Regions from separate parts of the Neobacillus sp. SAB-20_R2A genome, predicted to be linked through region 3. Evidence: riboswitches for the same ligand, from Rfam matches in the RefSeq annotation. Region 3 holds a riboswitch; each other region holds the start of a gene.
The links. A riboswitch is a leader RNA that binds a small molecule or an ion and turns the genes downstream of it on or off. The one in region 3 is predicted to bind cobalamin.
Positions count from the first base shown of each region.

Region 1 (5,406 bases), 850 kb from region 3:
TAATGCGCTGATCGATAAATACGGTTTAGAGGATTACAAGCGGTATTGTGAAATTAACAAGGATTTAGCCGAACAAACGATTCGCAAACGCATCCGGGATATTCCAAATGGAGTTTATCACACAAAAGAATGGGTGGAGTACGATGGCCATGGAGCGGATAATCTCTATCCGGTGGAATGTAAATTAACAGTGGAAGAAGATCACCTCCATGTTGATTTAAGTGGATCCTCCCCACAGGCAGATGGGTTTATCAATGCGGGACCAGGTGCTATTTATGGAGGTTTGTATGGCGTCATTGCGATGACCATTGGCTGTGATATTCCGGTCAATGCAGGAATGCTGCGACCGCTCACAATTGAACTCGGACCGCCTGGAACGATTGTAAACCCTGTGATCCCGGCTCCTGTTTCGTGCGGGCACATGGAAACAACAGGAAAAGCGGGTAAAGCTTTTTACGAGGGAATTTTTAAAGCGTTGCAGCTCAGCGAAAATCCTTGGCTGAGGAACCGGGTTGCTGCGATTGGTCACAACAATTGGCCGGGGAATTCTTGGGTCGGGTTGGATCAATATGGCCAGTATACAGCGTTTCCTGCATTTGATTGCGGTTCTGGCGGTGTGGGTGCCCAGGCTACCTGCGATGGACTGGATATTGGCGCATTTGAAATGCAGCAGAATAATGGAATTCCTGATGTGGAAACAAATGAAGGGCTGTACCCGATGTTTTATTTTTACCGAAAAATTAACGTGAATTCCGGAGGTCCCGGATATCATCGCGGCGGTCAGGGAATGGATTATGCCTGGATGCCGTACAACAATCAAGGATTACTCGGTACCATTGAAAACGCCTGTGCCGAAATGCCTGCACATGGCACTCTGGGCGGATACCCGGGTGGAACGAGTTCTTTTAATAAGATTGATGAATTTGATATCAACCAGTTCATTGCCGAACATGGACGTCTGCCAATTCCTAATGAGCTTACCAATTATACGACCCTTCCCAACCATATTGCCGGAATGCCTCTTGGTCCAAAGGCAGTGTTTAAGCAAGTGACAGGCGGCGGGGCCGGAATCGGAGATCCGTTATTGCGTCCAATTGAAAAGGTGGAAAAAGATTTACAGGATGGATATATTACCCCTGATCTGGCTGAAAAAGCGTATGGAGTAATCTGGAATGCATCTGAACGAAGAGTTGACTTAGAGGCAAGCCATGAAAAACGCCGCTCCATTCGTCGTGACCGGATCGGCCGGAATCCTGAAGTTGAGGTCTCTGAACAGGAGAAATTAAAGGTTCCGTTAAAATTTGTCAATAAAGCAGGCAAAAAATTAGTTTCTTGTAACTTCTGCGATCATGAACTGTCCGAAAGCAATATGAACTGGAAGGAAGGAGCCGTACAGCGAAAAGCTGATTTAGTGGAAACGATGTCTGAACTGGGGATTTATGTCCAGCCCCGGGAATCTGGGAAGGCTGAACTACACGAAGCAATTTGTCCTTCCTGCGGCACCTTACTGCAATCAGACGTGTTAACGGAAGATGTTAAAGAATTTAACGATTATGTCCTCACAAACTAATCATTAGATAGTCACGACAAACTGAGTTCAGCTTACTGGACTCAGTTTGTCGTTATTTCCTAAATCAATAATTATATTATGTTAATTTAATGAGGAATATCTTTTCCTAAATCGATGATATAAGGAAGTAAATATGCCCCCTTTCTTAATTAGTAAGCATGGTCTTTTCTTTTATCCCTAAACCAAATATTTGCTAATCATGAAGTATTTGCTATAATACTAGTTGAGTAATTTGCTTGACCAATTGAATCTGACATAGCTAGTAGGTGCCTTATCATTGGATAAGGTTAAAAGGGAAGCCGGTGTGAATCCGGCGCGGTCCCGCCACTGTTATTCGGGGATAACCTCGCAATACCACTGTTCCAGTTAAGGAATGGGAAGGAGAGGAAGTCATGTTACCCGTAAGCCAGGAAACCTGCCTATTAAGCTTGCCAACGAAATCCTTCGCGGAAAAGGATCGGCATAATCAGTATAAATATGTTTATTTTTTCTGATTTTCGCGCGCCCTGTTTCCGAATGGAAGCAGGGCTTTTTCGTTGTTATGGGAAAGACTTCAAGATATCAAGCTCATCTCGAACTATAAACGAAGGGAAGAGAATGGAGCAATGAAAAAGTTTTTGGCATTAATTTTGACTGTAGTAATGATGGTGACGATCAGCGCATGTGGGACAGCAAATGAATCTTCAGGTGCAGATAAAAACCGAAAATCCGAAACAGCAACGAAGGAGGTAACAGACAAAGCAACCGTTTACCCGCTTACAGTAAAGGATGCAACGGGTACTGAATTAACTTTTGATAAGGCCCCGGAACGTATTGTTTCCACCTCTCCATCAGAAACGGAAATTCTTTTCGCTCTAGGCCTAGGCGATAAAATTTACGGTGTATCTGATTATGATGATTACCCTAAAGAAGCAGCGGCAAAGCCAAAAGTAGGCGGGGTGACAAAGCCAAATGAGGAAGCCATTATGGCGGCTAATCCGGATTTAGTGATTGGCGGCATTTCAATGAAGGATGATATTGCAGAGAAATTTCGTGGTCTAGACCTTAAGGTATATAAAACTGAGCCGAAAAAGATTGAGGATATTTTAAATAATATTATCCAAATTGGCATCATTACAGATACTCAGGAAAAAGCAGAAAAACTCGTGGCTCAAATGAAGGAAGATATTCGCACAGTAACACAAGCTGCTGCAACCATTAAGGAAGAAGATAAGAAAAAAGTCTATATTGAATTTTCTCCAGGCTGGACGGTTGGCAAGGGTGAATTTATGGATGAACTGATTACGATGGCGGGCGGTGTTAATATTGCCTCAGATATGAAAGGCTGGAACGCCATCAATGAAGAGAAGATCATCCAGGATAACCCGGATGTCATTCTGTATTCCGCAAATGTTGTTGATGATAAGTCTGGCAAACCGCTAGAGGAATTAATTAAATCTAGAAGCGGCTGGGATAAGATTACAGCTATTAAAGAAGGTCGACTGACGGGGATCGAAGGAAATATTATGTCGAGACCTGGACCAAGAATAACAGATGCACTGAAGCAAATTGCCGAAGCCATTTATCCGGAATCGTTTAAGAAATGAAAAGAAGATTAGCAATATGGGGGGGAGCGGGTTTCGTTCTCCTTCTTTTCTCAGGGGTAATTAGTTTATCGCTTGGTTCTGCTAATCTGCCGCTTTCGCAAGTTTGGGGAATTCTCTTACACCAGCTGCCTTTTTTAGATAGTTTCATAGATTCCAACTGGCCTGAATCAGCTGAGCAAATCATTTTAAAAGTTCGTTTGCCACGGGTTTTTCTTGCCATTCTTGTTGGAGCGTGCTTATCACTTGCTGGTGCTGGCTTTCAAGGAGTGTTACGCAACCCGTTAGCAGACCCGTATACATTAGGGGTAGCATCTGGGTCAGCGGTAGGTGCTGCTTTCATCATTTTATTCGGGTTTCATACTAGTTTATTTGGTATTTGGACGATACCATTGGTTGCATTTGTGACAGGGCTGATTAGTTTGCTTGTTGTACTCCGTTTAGCAAATGTACATGGAAAGTTTAAACTAGAAACAATCATTTTATCTGGGGTTGTCGTTTCTGCTTTTCTGGGGTCACTTGTTTCCTTTATGGTGTCACTGTCCGATCAGGTGGTGAATGAAATCGTTTTTTGGCTGATGGGAAGTTTAGCCCTAAGAGGTTGGTCATTTACGTTTGTGCTCTTGCCATATTTAGCATTTGGAATCGTGGTGTTGCTGTCGTATGGACGTTCACTAAATTTATTTGCATTAGGAGAGCGGCAGGCAGCACATTTGGGTGTCAACATTAAACGGACACGGCTCGTTGTGTTGGTCGTTTCCACCTTAATCACTTCTGCTGCAGTGTCAATCGTAGGAACGATTGGTTTTGTCGGACTTGTCGTCCCACACCTAGTGAGGCTTATCGTTGGGCCGGATTACCGATTATTACTGCCATTGTCAGTGATATTTGGTGCCATATATGTCCTTTGGGCAGATACGATTGCCCGTACATTACTTAGCCCAACGGAGATTCCGCTCGGGGTTGTGACCGCATTTCTTGGCGCTCCATTCTTTGCGTACTTGCTTCGTAGAAACAAGCAAATGACAGGGGGAAGTTGATGGATGTTAATTGAAGTGGAAAGCTTAAGCAAACGGTTTGATAACCAGTCTGTGCTTGATGAAATTAGTTTTTCTGTCAAACGTGGAGAATGCTTGGGGATCATTGGACCAAACGGAAGCGGCAAGTCTACATTGCTAAAGCTATTGTCGGGAGTCGATAGCGCGACGACCGGAAAAATTGAATTAAATGGGAAACTGATTGAACAATATACCCGTAAGGAACTAGCTAAATGGTTGGCAGTATTGCAGCAGGAATCTCTACCTCCAATTGGATTTACGGTAAGAGAGGTTATCGAAATGGGGAGGTTTCCTTTTCAAAATTGGCTCGGAGATGAAAAAACAGAGATTGAACCACTAATCGATTCCATTATAGAGAAAATGGGTTTATCTGAGTTAAGTGATCGCCTGCTTGAAAGCCTAAGTGGAGGGGAGCGGCAGCGTGTAGCTCTTGGAAAGACGATGGCACAGCAGCCGAAGCTTCTAATGCTTGATGAACCGACCACCTATCTCGATATTGGTCATCAAGTACTTTTGATGGATCGGATTCGAGAATGGCAGCAAGAAGATGATATGACCGTAATCGCGGTTCTGCATGATTTAAATATAGCTGCCCTGTACTGTGATCGTTTGCTGCTGTTACATAATGGGAGAATAGTAGCGGCTGGAGCGCCGAAGCATATCATTCGAGCAGATTTGATCCAACAAGTTTACGGTACTACACCCATTGTAATGGAACACCCTGTTTATGGAGTCCCACAAATTATCCTTCAAGGAGAAAGAATAGTGGAGCGTACAGTTCCTATGAGGAGAGGTAAAGAAGGAATCAGTAGAAAGCGGAGGAATAGCTATGTCCATCAATAGAATAGTAGTTGCAGGTACGGGTAGTGGTGTTGGCAAAACAACACTGACAATTGGTTTAATGGCAGCGTTAAGAAAGCGTGGTTTAACAGTTCAAGGCTTTAAATGCGGTCCTGACTATATTGACCCTTCTTATCATACATCTGTCACCAAACGAGTTTCTCGTAATTTAGACAGTTGGATGCTTACACATGATCGAGTGTTGGATATTTTCACACATGGAAGTCGTGAAGCAGATATTTCGATTATAGAAGGAGTGATGGGATTTTTTGATGGGAAAAGTCCGGAAACGAATGAAGGCAGTACGGCAGAGATCAGTATCATAACCAAAAGTCCTGTATTGCTCGTTGTCAAT
Region 1 covers NZ_CP145895.1:3,215,171-3,220,576, reverse strand. Annotated here, with positions in the region: gene V5M37_RS15710 (hydantoinase B/oxoprolinase family protein) at 1-1,570, shown strand, start outside; cobalamin riboswitch at 1,818-2,007, shown strand; gene V5M37_RS15705 (helical backbone metal receptor) at 2,176-3,156, shown strand; gene V5M37_RS15700 (FecCD family ABC transporter permease) at 3,153-4,193, shown strand; gene V5M37_RS15695 (heme ABC transporter ATP-binding protein) at 4,197-5,054, shown strand; gene V5M37_RS15690 (cobyrinate a,c-diamide synthase) at 5,041-5,406, shown strand, end outside.
Region 1: it holds a riboswitch for cobalamin, as region 3 does, so the genes downstream of both, V5M37_RS15705 (helical backbone metal receptor) here and V5M37_RS11610 (hypothetical protein) in region 3, are expected to answer to the same signal.

Region 2 (5,406 bases), 1.5 Mb from region 3:
ATACATCTGTGGATAAGCAATATCATTCCAATTCAGCAAACCCGACGACTGGCCATTGATGATGCCGGTTGACTTATTGGGAAACTCTGGATTCAAAAGTTTAATTTTTTTCAAAAGTTTCATCTCTATTTCCTCCTGTCAGCTATGACAAGCTTCGCATTCCTCAATTTCCGTTTGCGATGTGCTTCTAACGTAGTACGTCGTTTTCAACCCCTGCCTCCATGCTTCCATATGAAGGTTTAACAGTTCTTTCGCCTTGATATCATGTCGGACATAAAGGTTAAAGCTGATTGCTTGGTCAATATGACGAGCGCGGGCCGCATTTTGTTGAATGCTCCACTGCTGATCGAGCTCGTGCCTTGCCCGGCGGTAATAGATATACGTTCGATGGTTCAAATCCGGTGCCGTCACTTTAAACTTAAAGTTTTTCTTTTCCTCCGCGTATTCGACAGAGTAAATTGGGTCAATTCCGTCGGTTGAGCCGCCAATTTTAGCTGTTGATGAATTCGGAGCGATGGCCATCAACCAGCCATTCCGGAGCCCGTGCTGAGCTACCTCCTTTTTTATCTCCAGCCACCGTTCAGAGCGGTAATTTTTCCGCTCAAAATATTCCCCGGTCTGCCACTCCGAACCATGGAACTGACTGTAAGCTCCTTTTTCACGGGCCAATTCCATTGAGGAACGGATGGTATAGTAGGCAATCTCCTCATAAAGCTCGTCCGCAAATTCAACAGCCCGCTCCGATTCCCAGTGTATCCCCTTCAACGCTAAAAGATGATGCCATCCAAACGTACCGAGACCGATAGCCCGGAATTTTTGATTCGTCAGCTGCGCCTGTCCTACCGAAATGGTATTTAAATCAATGACATTATCCAGCATTCTGACCTGGATACGGACCAAACGCTCCATTACCTTAGCCGGGACTGCTTTTGCAAGATTAATAGACGATAGATTACATACCACGAAATCACCAGGTTTTCGAACAATTACTATATTTCCTTCCTGATCCTGGTATTCGTTAACAATTTTTGTGGCTGACATATTTTGCGTGATTTCCGTACAAAGGTTGCTGCAGAAAATCGAGGTACGGCCCTTCCCTAATAGATGTTTATTGGGATTTTGCCGGTTGACCTCGTCCCGGTAAAACATATACGGCGTCCCCGTTTCCAATTGCACCATCATGATTCGCGCCATAATATCCATAGCCCTATACGTTTTTCGCGGCAGTAACGGATGGTTAACAGCCTCTTCATATTTATCCCTAAAATATTTCCGGTCAATTTCATCGTAAAAATCCTCTAGCCCTAGGGGATTTCCATTCGCATCTTTCCAGCCCATCACCTGTTTCACTTGATGAGGACAAAAGGTATGCCACTCGCCGATGCTTCTGCCATTCCCATCGGTCTCCTGCAGTTTTTCCATAAAAAGATCCGGCACGCAGACACCTGTAAAAATATCATGTGCTTTCCGGCGTTCGTCCCCATTGTTCGTTTTCAAATCCAGGAACCCGTTCATTAGATCCTTGTGAAACAAATCCAAGTAAACAGCAATTGCCCCCTGGCGCTGGCCTAATTGATCAACACTGACGGCCGTATCGTTGACCAATTTAACCCATGGTACGACACCGGAGGAATTACCCTTGAACTTTTTAATGTCTGAGCCTAATGCCCTCACCTTCCCAAAGTAAATCCCAATCCCGCCGCCATCTTTGCTTAACCGGGCAATGTCCCAGTTATTTAAATAGATGCCATCAAGGGAATCGTCCACCGTATCAATGAAGCAGGAGGACAGCTGGCCAAAGCTTTTTCCGGCATTCGCCAAGGTGGGGGTGGCGACAGTCATATATAAATTACTCAATGCCCAGTAAGCTTCTTTTACCAGTTTTATCCTCACGCCCCTTTTCTCGTATTTCATGATTGTCATAGCAATGATCATGAAACGTTCCTGCGGTAGTTCGAAAATGTTCCGATTATGGTCCCGGGCAAGATAACGGTCTGCCAATAGGAATAACCCTATGTAATTAAATAATTCATCCCGCTCAGGATTAATCTCTTTCGCTAATTCCTCTACTTCCTCTTTCGTATATAGATTTAATAGGTCACTAGAATAAATCCCTATACTACTTAAATGTATAATTAAGCTGTGTAGATCCCCATATTTTAGTGAAGAATCATAGCCTCTATTCTCTGCTGCATTAATATAGAGTTCATACAGATATAAGCGGGCCGCAACAAAAGTCCAATCCGGCTGGTCCATTGCAATTTTGTTGACTGCATATAATAATCCCTGCTGATTTGCCTCCTCTTTTGACATATCTAGCTCCATAATTTGTTTTTCCAGCCCCGTTGTATCCAGCTTGTATTTCATCGAAACTTCCTTAATCGATTCTAAAACTTCGTATAAATCTGATTTTTCCTGTGTGGTCATGGTTTTCCCCCTATAAATAAAAAATCCGCTTCGGGTGGATCCGAGCGGATGAAACGAGCAAACAACAAAAAAAGAAAGAGGAAACCATGCCTTCTTTTCTGTCGCCGTCGTTTCCTCTTCTCAATCCCCGAAGAAGTTGAAACATCTTAAGAAAGACAGGTCTCCTGACTTATGCATCACTCTACTCTAAGCCCTTCCCGTATAAGCACCTATTTTCATAAGCATTCTTATACAGTGGTTTGCTCATTTCGTCAGCATTTACAGTTGCGGGGGCAGTTCCGGCATCACACCGGATTCCCTATTAAGCCGTATTCGGCGTCTCTCTTTAAGGATAACACAATATATAGTTTTTAGTTTTATAAACAAAACAATATATAGAAAAACTAATATAAATATTAGTACAAGCTCATTTTTTGGTCAAGTATTATTTTCCATCAACGACAACATTTGGCTCTACTGAAATATCGATACTTGGCCGTAATGTCTGAGAAATAAAGCAAGCTTTTTCAGCCCGGACTGCAATCTCTAGCAATTTTTCTGGAGAGACCCCCGAGTCACTATTAATATAAAAAACTGGACGATGGATAATTTGTTTAAACTTCAATTTGCCATCCTCCCTGTCAACTACACCCTCAGAACCAACCTCGAGTTTTTCTAACTCAATTTTACGATTCCCCAGCATCGCCCCTAGTGTAATCATATAACAATTATTGGAAGAAGAAATAAGCAGCTCCTCCGGATTTGACCCGATTCCTGGACCCTCCATATCCGCCGGTGCGGAGACAGTAATATCAAGCACGCCTCCTTGAATATGTCCCTTTCCATTCCGGTCTCCCTGCCAGCTGCCATTTACTTTAAAGTGAAAGCTTTCCATTTTGCAAATACCCCTTTACGATTTATTTACGAACCATCCTTATTAACCTTTCAACAAAAATTCCTAAAACCCTGCAAAAAATGACAAAAAGGAATCTTACATTTTTCAATGTAAAATTCCTCTATTCTTCCCTTTAATGTGCATGGTGATTATGATGGCGGTGGAACATTTGATGATTAGAATCCACTGCCATGATCAAAACTCCTAAGCCCATCTCCACAATCCCAACAATCAGAAAAATCAGCAATTTTTAGCGAGACATACGTTGCAAAAAGTCTTAATTTAAAAGATAACCTTATCCGCCTTTACAATAGCAATCTGATGTTCAGGAGTTTTCACCCCTCTTAGTGTACTATTATGGAGATTTATTATTTGCTCGGCAGTATAAACGCCGTCAACGGTGGTATGACCATCCTCAACTAATGTAACATCAAAACCTTGTGATAAGGCCGCACGGCAAGTCGTATCAATGCAGAATTCCGTTCTAACTCCGACCACAACAAGGTGGGTCACACCGCGCTTTTGCAACTCTTCTTGTAATTCCGTTTGATAAAAAGAATCTGCCGCCCGTTTATAGATCACAATATCCTGCTCGCGTGGAGTAATCCCAGGAGCAAACTGCCAAAACTGTGTTCCCCTTGCTAGTAAATCCCCCTTCGGACCTTCAAACTGAATATAAAAGACCGGGACATTTTCCCTTTCCGCTTTAACAATCATCTTTTGTATCACAGAAAACGTTTCATCCTTTTTATAAGTCCCCCAAAGCGGACCTAACTGAACGTCTATAACCAATAATGATGATTTTCCTTCTCCCATTAATCCATTCCCCTTTCAGCGAATTTTTTAATTGCCCCACTAATTTTACATCTTTTTCCATAAAATTCGTACAAATAAGATAATAAAAAAGCGCAAATATCCCGCAAGATATTTGCACTTTTTTTCTATTTCCCTTCCACAATTTCCTTCAATATCTCATACGACCGTTTTTGTTTTTCAACATCATAAATATAGGTAACAGCCATAAGTTCATCCACATTATATTTTTCCTGAAATGCTGACAACTGCTCCCGGACGGTCTCTTTACTTCCCAACATCGTCATTCTGGACATGGACATCACCATTTCCTTCTCCATTGGAGTCCAAATTTGTTCCATATTTTCAACCGGCGGCTGCAATGGCATACGGGAACCGCGAACAACATTTAGGGAAAATTGCCGCATCGTAGTTGATAAGAAACTTGCTTCCTCGTCTGTTTCGGCAGCAACCACGTTTAAACAAACCATCATGTATGGCTGATCCAAATACTCAGACGGCTGGAACCGGCTGCGATAAATCGAAATCGCATCCTCCATGTATCTTGGCGCAAAGTGGGAGGCAAAAACATATGGAAGTCCCAGACTTGCCGCCAAGTAAGCAGAATCTGTCGAGGAACCAAGAATATAAATAGGGATATTCGTTCCTGCCCCAGGATATGCACGGACATAACCTTGCTGGTCTTCAGGTCCAAAATACGTTTGCAACGCTTTAACATCTTCAGGAAACGTAAAAACAGAATCATTTTTCGAACGTCTTAGTGCATTTGCTGTCATCATGTCTGTTCCAGGAGCGCGGCCGAGACCAAGTTCAACCCGCCCCGGATAAATGGTTGCCATCGTTCCGAATTGTTCAGCAACTACCAATGGGGAGTGGTTCGGGAGCATAATCCCGCCCGAGCCCACGCTAATTTCATTTGTATGTTCTAAGGTATGTTTTATTAAAATGGCCGTCGCAGAACTGACTAGTGTCGGGGTATTATGGTGTTCCGCAATCCAATAGCGTTTATATCCCATTTTTTCAACTGCCTGTGCTAAATCAACCATTGCTTCAATCGCTTGTTTTGAATCCTGTCCTTCTCGAATTGGGGCAAGGTTTAATACGGAAACTGGTATATGGATATTTGTCATTATTTATAAGTCCTTTCTTTAAACAGATACACTACTATAGTAACAATGACAGTTTAGGAACAAAAATTAAATGCTTATGTAAAAAGAAAAAGGTGTCACAACATACAGACACCCTTTATCTTCATATTAATTGTTATTATTCTTCTGCTGAATCGAAACATG
Region 2 covers NZ_CP145895.1:3,840,975-3,846,380, forward strand. Annotated here, with positions in the region: gene V5M37_RS18590 (ribonucleotide-diphosphate reductase subunit beta) at 1-123, opposite strand, end outside; gene V5M37_RS18595 (ribonucleoside-diphosphate reductase subunit alpha) at 139-2,427, opposite strand; cobalamin riboswitch at 2,565-2,765, opposite strand; gene V5M37_RS18600 (OsmC family protein) at 2,852-3,301, opposite strand; gene V5M37_RS18605 (cysteine hydrolase family protein) at 3,584-4,117, opposite strand; gene V5M37_RS18610 (LLM class flavin-dependent oxidoreductase) at 4,243-5,244, opposite strand; gene V5M37_RS18615 (hypothetical protein) at 5,371-5,406, opposite strand, start outside.
Region 2: it holds a riboswitch for cobalamin, as region 3 does, so the genes downstream of both, V5M37_RS18595 (ribonucleoside-diphosphate reductase subunit alpha) here and V5M37_RS11610 (hypothetical protein) in region 3, are expected to answer to the same signal.

Region 3 (5,406 bases):
CCGAAAAAACAACTCCTGAGGTTATCAATTTGATGGTAACGCATGGGAGAGGCCTTGTCTGTGTTCCGATTGAGGAAGAATTAGCAAAAAAACTGGATTTAATGCCGATGGTAGCGAACAATACCGACCCGCATGGGACTGCTTTTACAGTCAGCATTGATCATAAAAATTCTACAACAGGTATTTCGGCCTTTGAACGGTCTGCGACAATCATGAATTTGATTGATCCTCAGTCAAAAGCTGCCGATTTTAAACGTCCTGGCCATGTTTTTCCGCTTATCGCTAAAAAAGGCGGCGTCCTTAGAAGAACAGGTCACACAGAAGCAGCAGTAGATCTTGCAAACCTATCTGGAGCCAAACCTGCTGGCGTCATTTGTGAAATCATGAATGAAGACGGGACGATGGCCCGGGTGCCGCAGCTAAGAAAAATCGCCGATAAGCTGGGCCTGAAAATGATTACGATCAAAGATCTGATTGAATACCGAAATCAAAAGGATAAATTGGTGAAGCGGGAAGTGGAAATCAAGTTACCGACTGAATATGGCGATTTTAAAGCAATCGGGTATTCAAATATGGTAGACGACAAAGAGCATGTTGCTCTCATTAAAGGTGAAATTGACCCGGAGAAGCCAATTCTGGTCAGGGTTCATTCGGAGTGCTTAACGGGTGATGTTTTTGGGTCTTACCGCTGTGACTGTGGTCCGCAGCTCCACGCCGCCCTAATGCAGATTGAACAAGCAGGCAATGGTGTGCTGTTGTATATGCGCCAGGAAGGCAGAGGCATTGGCCTCCTTAACAAAATGAAGGCCTATCAGCTTCAGGAACAAGGCTATGATACGGTAGAGGCAAATGAAAAACTCGGATTTAAGCCTGATTTAAGGGATTATGGAATTGGTGCACAAATTTTAAGAGATCTTGGCATCAGAAAAATGATGTTATTAACGAATAATCCGCGTAAAATTAAGGGCCTAAAGGGCTACGACCTGGAAGTCGTCGAGCGGGTACCGCTGCAAATGGAAATGAGACCAGAAAATGAAAGCTATTTAAAAACCAAACATGATAAATTAGGCCATCTGCTTCATTATTAAAAATACGGAGGAATAGAAATGGGACATATTTTTGAAGGAAATTTAGTTGGTACAGGACTGAAAGTCGGAATCGTAGTAGGACGTTTTAATGAATTTATTACAAGCAAATTATTGTCTGGGGCACAGGATGCTTTAAAGCGCCATGGAGTGAATGATGCTGATGTGGATGTCGCGTGGGTTCCAGGCGCATTTGAGATTCCATTAATCGCTAAAAAAATGGCGGACAGCAAAAAATATGATGCAGTTATCACACTTGGTACTGTTATCCGCGGTTCTACACCACATTTTGATTTCGTGTGTAATGAAGTGGCAAAAGGAGTATCCCGCATCACGCTTGACACTGGCATTCCGGTTATTTTTGGGGTATTAACCACAGATTCAATCGAGCAGGCAATCGAGCGGGCTGGTACAAAAGCAGGCAACAAAGGCTGGGATGCTGCTTCTGGCGCCATCGAAATGGCCAACCTAACAAGAAATTTTGAATAATAGAAGGCTATGGGGGCACCTTTTTAGGGTTGCTCCTTGCTTGTTTAATTCAATAAATTGATTTAAAAAGAAGAAAGTAAAAACAAAAACATATACAAATGAACCAGACTTTTACTATAATAATAACAGCATAAAAAAATAATCTTTAAAAAACAGGTGCTAAAGTCTTAAAACAAGACTCTTAGCTTAATAGGGAAGTTGGTTAAAAGCCAACGCGGTCCCGCCACTGTAAATGGGAGCAACCTATACGATGTCACTGTCTTAATAGATGGGAAGACATAGGAAGCAATGACCATGAGCCAGGAAACCTGCCTGTTTTTAAACACAAATGCCTACGTGGATAGGAGAGTGTTAAGCAGGAAACGTCACTCGTTTGTTACTTAGCATACATAACACCTCCTCCTAACTGATAGGAGGATTTTTTTATGCCAATTTTGGGGTAAAGATAGAAAGGGAGAGAAGAAAATGAAACTAACCAAGATTAAGGCAATCATGTTGATTGGTGCACTGGCACTTTCGCTGCCAATCAATGTGTACGCCGAAGAGAATGTTTCAGACCAGATCCACAAGACAGCACTGCATGTTCAATCGTCAGTATTAGACTCAGATTGGCATATAATAACTCTCGGTAGAGCAGGTAAGCTGACAGCATCTAATAAGACAGCTTATCTTGATAAGTTAGATGTTCGTTTAACAGGGGATGTGAAGGGTACTGAATTGCATAAGATTATATTAGCACTTCGTGCACTAGGGGAAAACCCACAAAATTATAAAGGTCAGAACCTAATTAAGAAAGCTTATAGTGATACAACATTAATATCTACAACAGCTTATATCTATGCTTTAATCGCATTAGATTCCGGTGATTACGATATTCCAGCTGATGCACTATGGACCAAGCAGAAGCTGATTGATAGGATTACAGCCTCTGACCTGCCAACAGGCGGATGGGCAGGCTGGGATGGTACGGCTAGCGTTGATTCTACAGGTATGGCGCTTACCGCTTTATCTGCCCACAAAGATGATCCTGTTGTAAAGGCTGATATTGATAATGCTGTTAATTTCTTAAAGACTTCAGAAGGTGCTAATGCGGAATTTGGCGATTCTTTCAGTGGTGATAACGCTAACTCTACCTCTCAAGCAATTATCGGTTTATCCTCAGTAGGAGTTGATCCGACCGCTGGTGATTTTGTTAAGGGGTCTACTAATCCAGTTAAAGCATTGCTATCATATAAGACACAGCCATGGGAAGATGGTTTTAAATGGCTGAAAAGTGAAACAGCCGAAAACTCAATGGCAACTGAACAGGCATTTCAAGCGCTAGTAGCATATGACCTATTTAAGAATGGTGATAGACTTTTTCACTTCTCTGCACCGCTGCCGGTGGAATCAACACCAGCCCAGCCATCTACACCTGCTCCAACACCAACAGTAGTAAACAACAATAATTATGTGACTGTTACGCCGACAACAGACGTTTCAAAATTGCCTGTCTCAGAGTCCACGAAAGAGGTAATTAGAGAAATCATTACAAACAATAATGCTGGCACAGCTGGAGCTGCAGGAAACACATCTTCACAGCCGCAAGTGATAGTCGTCCAGCAGCCTGCCGCGGTTCAAACAGCAGCTGGTGAACCCAAAGTTGAGGTAAAAGTTGAAAAAGAAAGTGGTACCATCAATTCCAATAACCTTAAGGTAGGAGGCACTACCGCATTTATTGGGGCACTGGCTTTAATTCTTAGAAGAAAGTTCTTGGGGGTGTAACCATGAAAGGCTGGCAGAAAATCATCGGTGATATTGCATCATGGCTTTTGGTTATCGGCGGGATTGGCTATGCTTTATATGGCTATACTCCGGGCAAAACGATTACAACGACAACCACCACCCCTCAGGTTAAACAAGTTCAGCAGGATCAGCAAACTGCTGCGGAAACTGTAAAGAATGTGGAAGGGATTGTTTCCAATGCGGAAGCAACGTCATCTGATACAGCTGGAAAGAATTCAACCGTAAAAGTAATTACTACTCAGCCTGTAAAACAAACTTCAACGGTAACGCAGCAGCCAGCGGGCAGTACGGCACCAGCATCTGCACCGGTCGAAGAAAAAAAGCAAGACACAGTAACTGTTTCAGTAAAGACGCCTGATGGCTATTTAATTGCACCGCGGTCAGTTGAAATAAACAATCAAACGAAAGCAGCTGATGTTTTAAAACAAGTCTGTCAGGAGGCTGGCATAAAGCTGGAAACTACTGGTTCAGGTGCCACGTTATATACAAAAGGTATTGGCGGCTGGCGTGAGTTTGACAAAGGGCCATACAGCGGATGGAGCTACAGAATAAATGGAGTCAAAGGAGACCGCTCATCCGGCATAAAGGATGTTAATCCGGGCGACACATTAGAGTGGAATTATGTTGTCGATTATAGGGAGGACAAGTGATGGAGAGCGTTCTTTCCATATTTAGGCCCAGGGTACGGAACCTTTTATCGTTAAGAAACATGACCTTGATGGCGTGCCTAGCAACCTTGAGTATTGTTGGCAGGATTTATATGGGGATGATTCCAAACGTCCAGCCATCAACGGTTATAATAATTTGCTCTGCCTTGATTTATGGAGTAAGGTTTGGTCTGATTATTGCTGTTCTGACGGTTTTGGGTTCAAACCTGGTGTTAGGCTTTGGTCCTTTTGTTGTGATGCAGCTGATAGCATGGGGAGCAGTTGCCGTTGTATCGGGCGTAATTGGAAGGTTTTATGAGAAAATTCCCCATCTGCTTTTATCGGTATACGCCGGTTTTACCGGGCTGTTTTTTGGATTTATGGTATCCTTAAATGTTTTCATCATTGGCGGTCCGGCTGCTTTTTGGGTTTACTACCTAAGAGGGATCCCGTTTGATTTATATCATGCGGCCGGCAACTTTTTGTTTTATTTAACCCTTGGTCCAGTCCTGCTAAAGCTTTTACAAAGGCATAAGGAAAAAACATTTCATCAAAACCCAATCGAGTTAACAGATGATAAATAGCACGCCGAGCGGCGTGCTATTTTTGCATACTCTGCAGTTTTTGAATCAACGAATCGACCTTTTCGCCAACATTATAGAGTACTTCCTCCAAACCCTTTTTCCATTCAGGTGCTTGTTCTTTTATCGTGTTCCCAATCTTTTTGGCATTTTCATTTAATTCTTTACCAATTTCTTCTGCTTGGTCTTGTATGTTTGCTGCAGGATTTGTTTCCCCTGCTAGCTTAGCATTTATGGACACAACATCAAAATTTTCTTTTGGAAGAGAGGTTGTTGATGTTCTCATGATTTCTCTAAAAATAGGCACGACATTTGAAGAACTTGAGCTTGGCAGGTAGTGCTGGCGGTCCGTTTGGTCAAAACCAATCCAAATGGCCCCTACCAAATTTGGTGTATAGCCGACCATCCATTGATCTTTAGTGCCGTTTATATCTGCAAACGGAAGCTGAGTTGAACCGGTTTTCCCGGCAATTTGTACTCCCGGGATGCGGGCTTTTTGACCTGTTCCAGATTCAACCACATTTAGAAGAATGGAGGTCATTTCATTTGCGACCTTTTTAGAGGTCACTTTGGTTGTTTTAGCTTCACGTTCAGCAATAATATTGTCTGTTGGGCCAACAATTTTTGTAATCAAATGGCTGTCCTGACGCTTCCCGCCATTTGGAAAAACAGTGTAAGCATTGGCCATCTGCAGAGGGGAAACGCCTTTACTCATCCCACCAAGTGCGACTGCTAGATTTCTATCTTCTTTTTCTACAGGAATACCGAAACGTTTCAAGGAATCAAGTCCCTTGTTTAAACCTACCTGATTCAACAGCC
Region 3 covers NZ_CP145895.1:2,364,805-2,370,210, forward strand. Annotated here, with positions in the region: gene V5M37_RS11600 (bifunctional 3,4-dihydroxy-2-butanone-4-phosphate synthase/GTP cyclohydrolase II) at 1-1,088, shown strand, start outside; gene ribE (6,7-dimethyl-8-ribityllumazine synthase) at 1,107-1,574, shown strand; cobalamin riboswitch at 1,712-1,904, shown strand; gene V5M37_RS11610 (hypothetical protein) at 2,040-3,338, shown strand; gene V5M37_RS11615 (DUF4430 domain-containing protein) at 3,341-4,009, shown strand; gene V5M37_RS11620 (ECF transporter S component) at 4,009-4,590, shown strand; gene V5M37_RS11625 (transglycosylase domain-containing protein) at 4,607-5,406, opposite strand, start outside.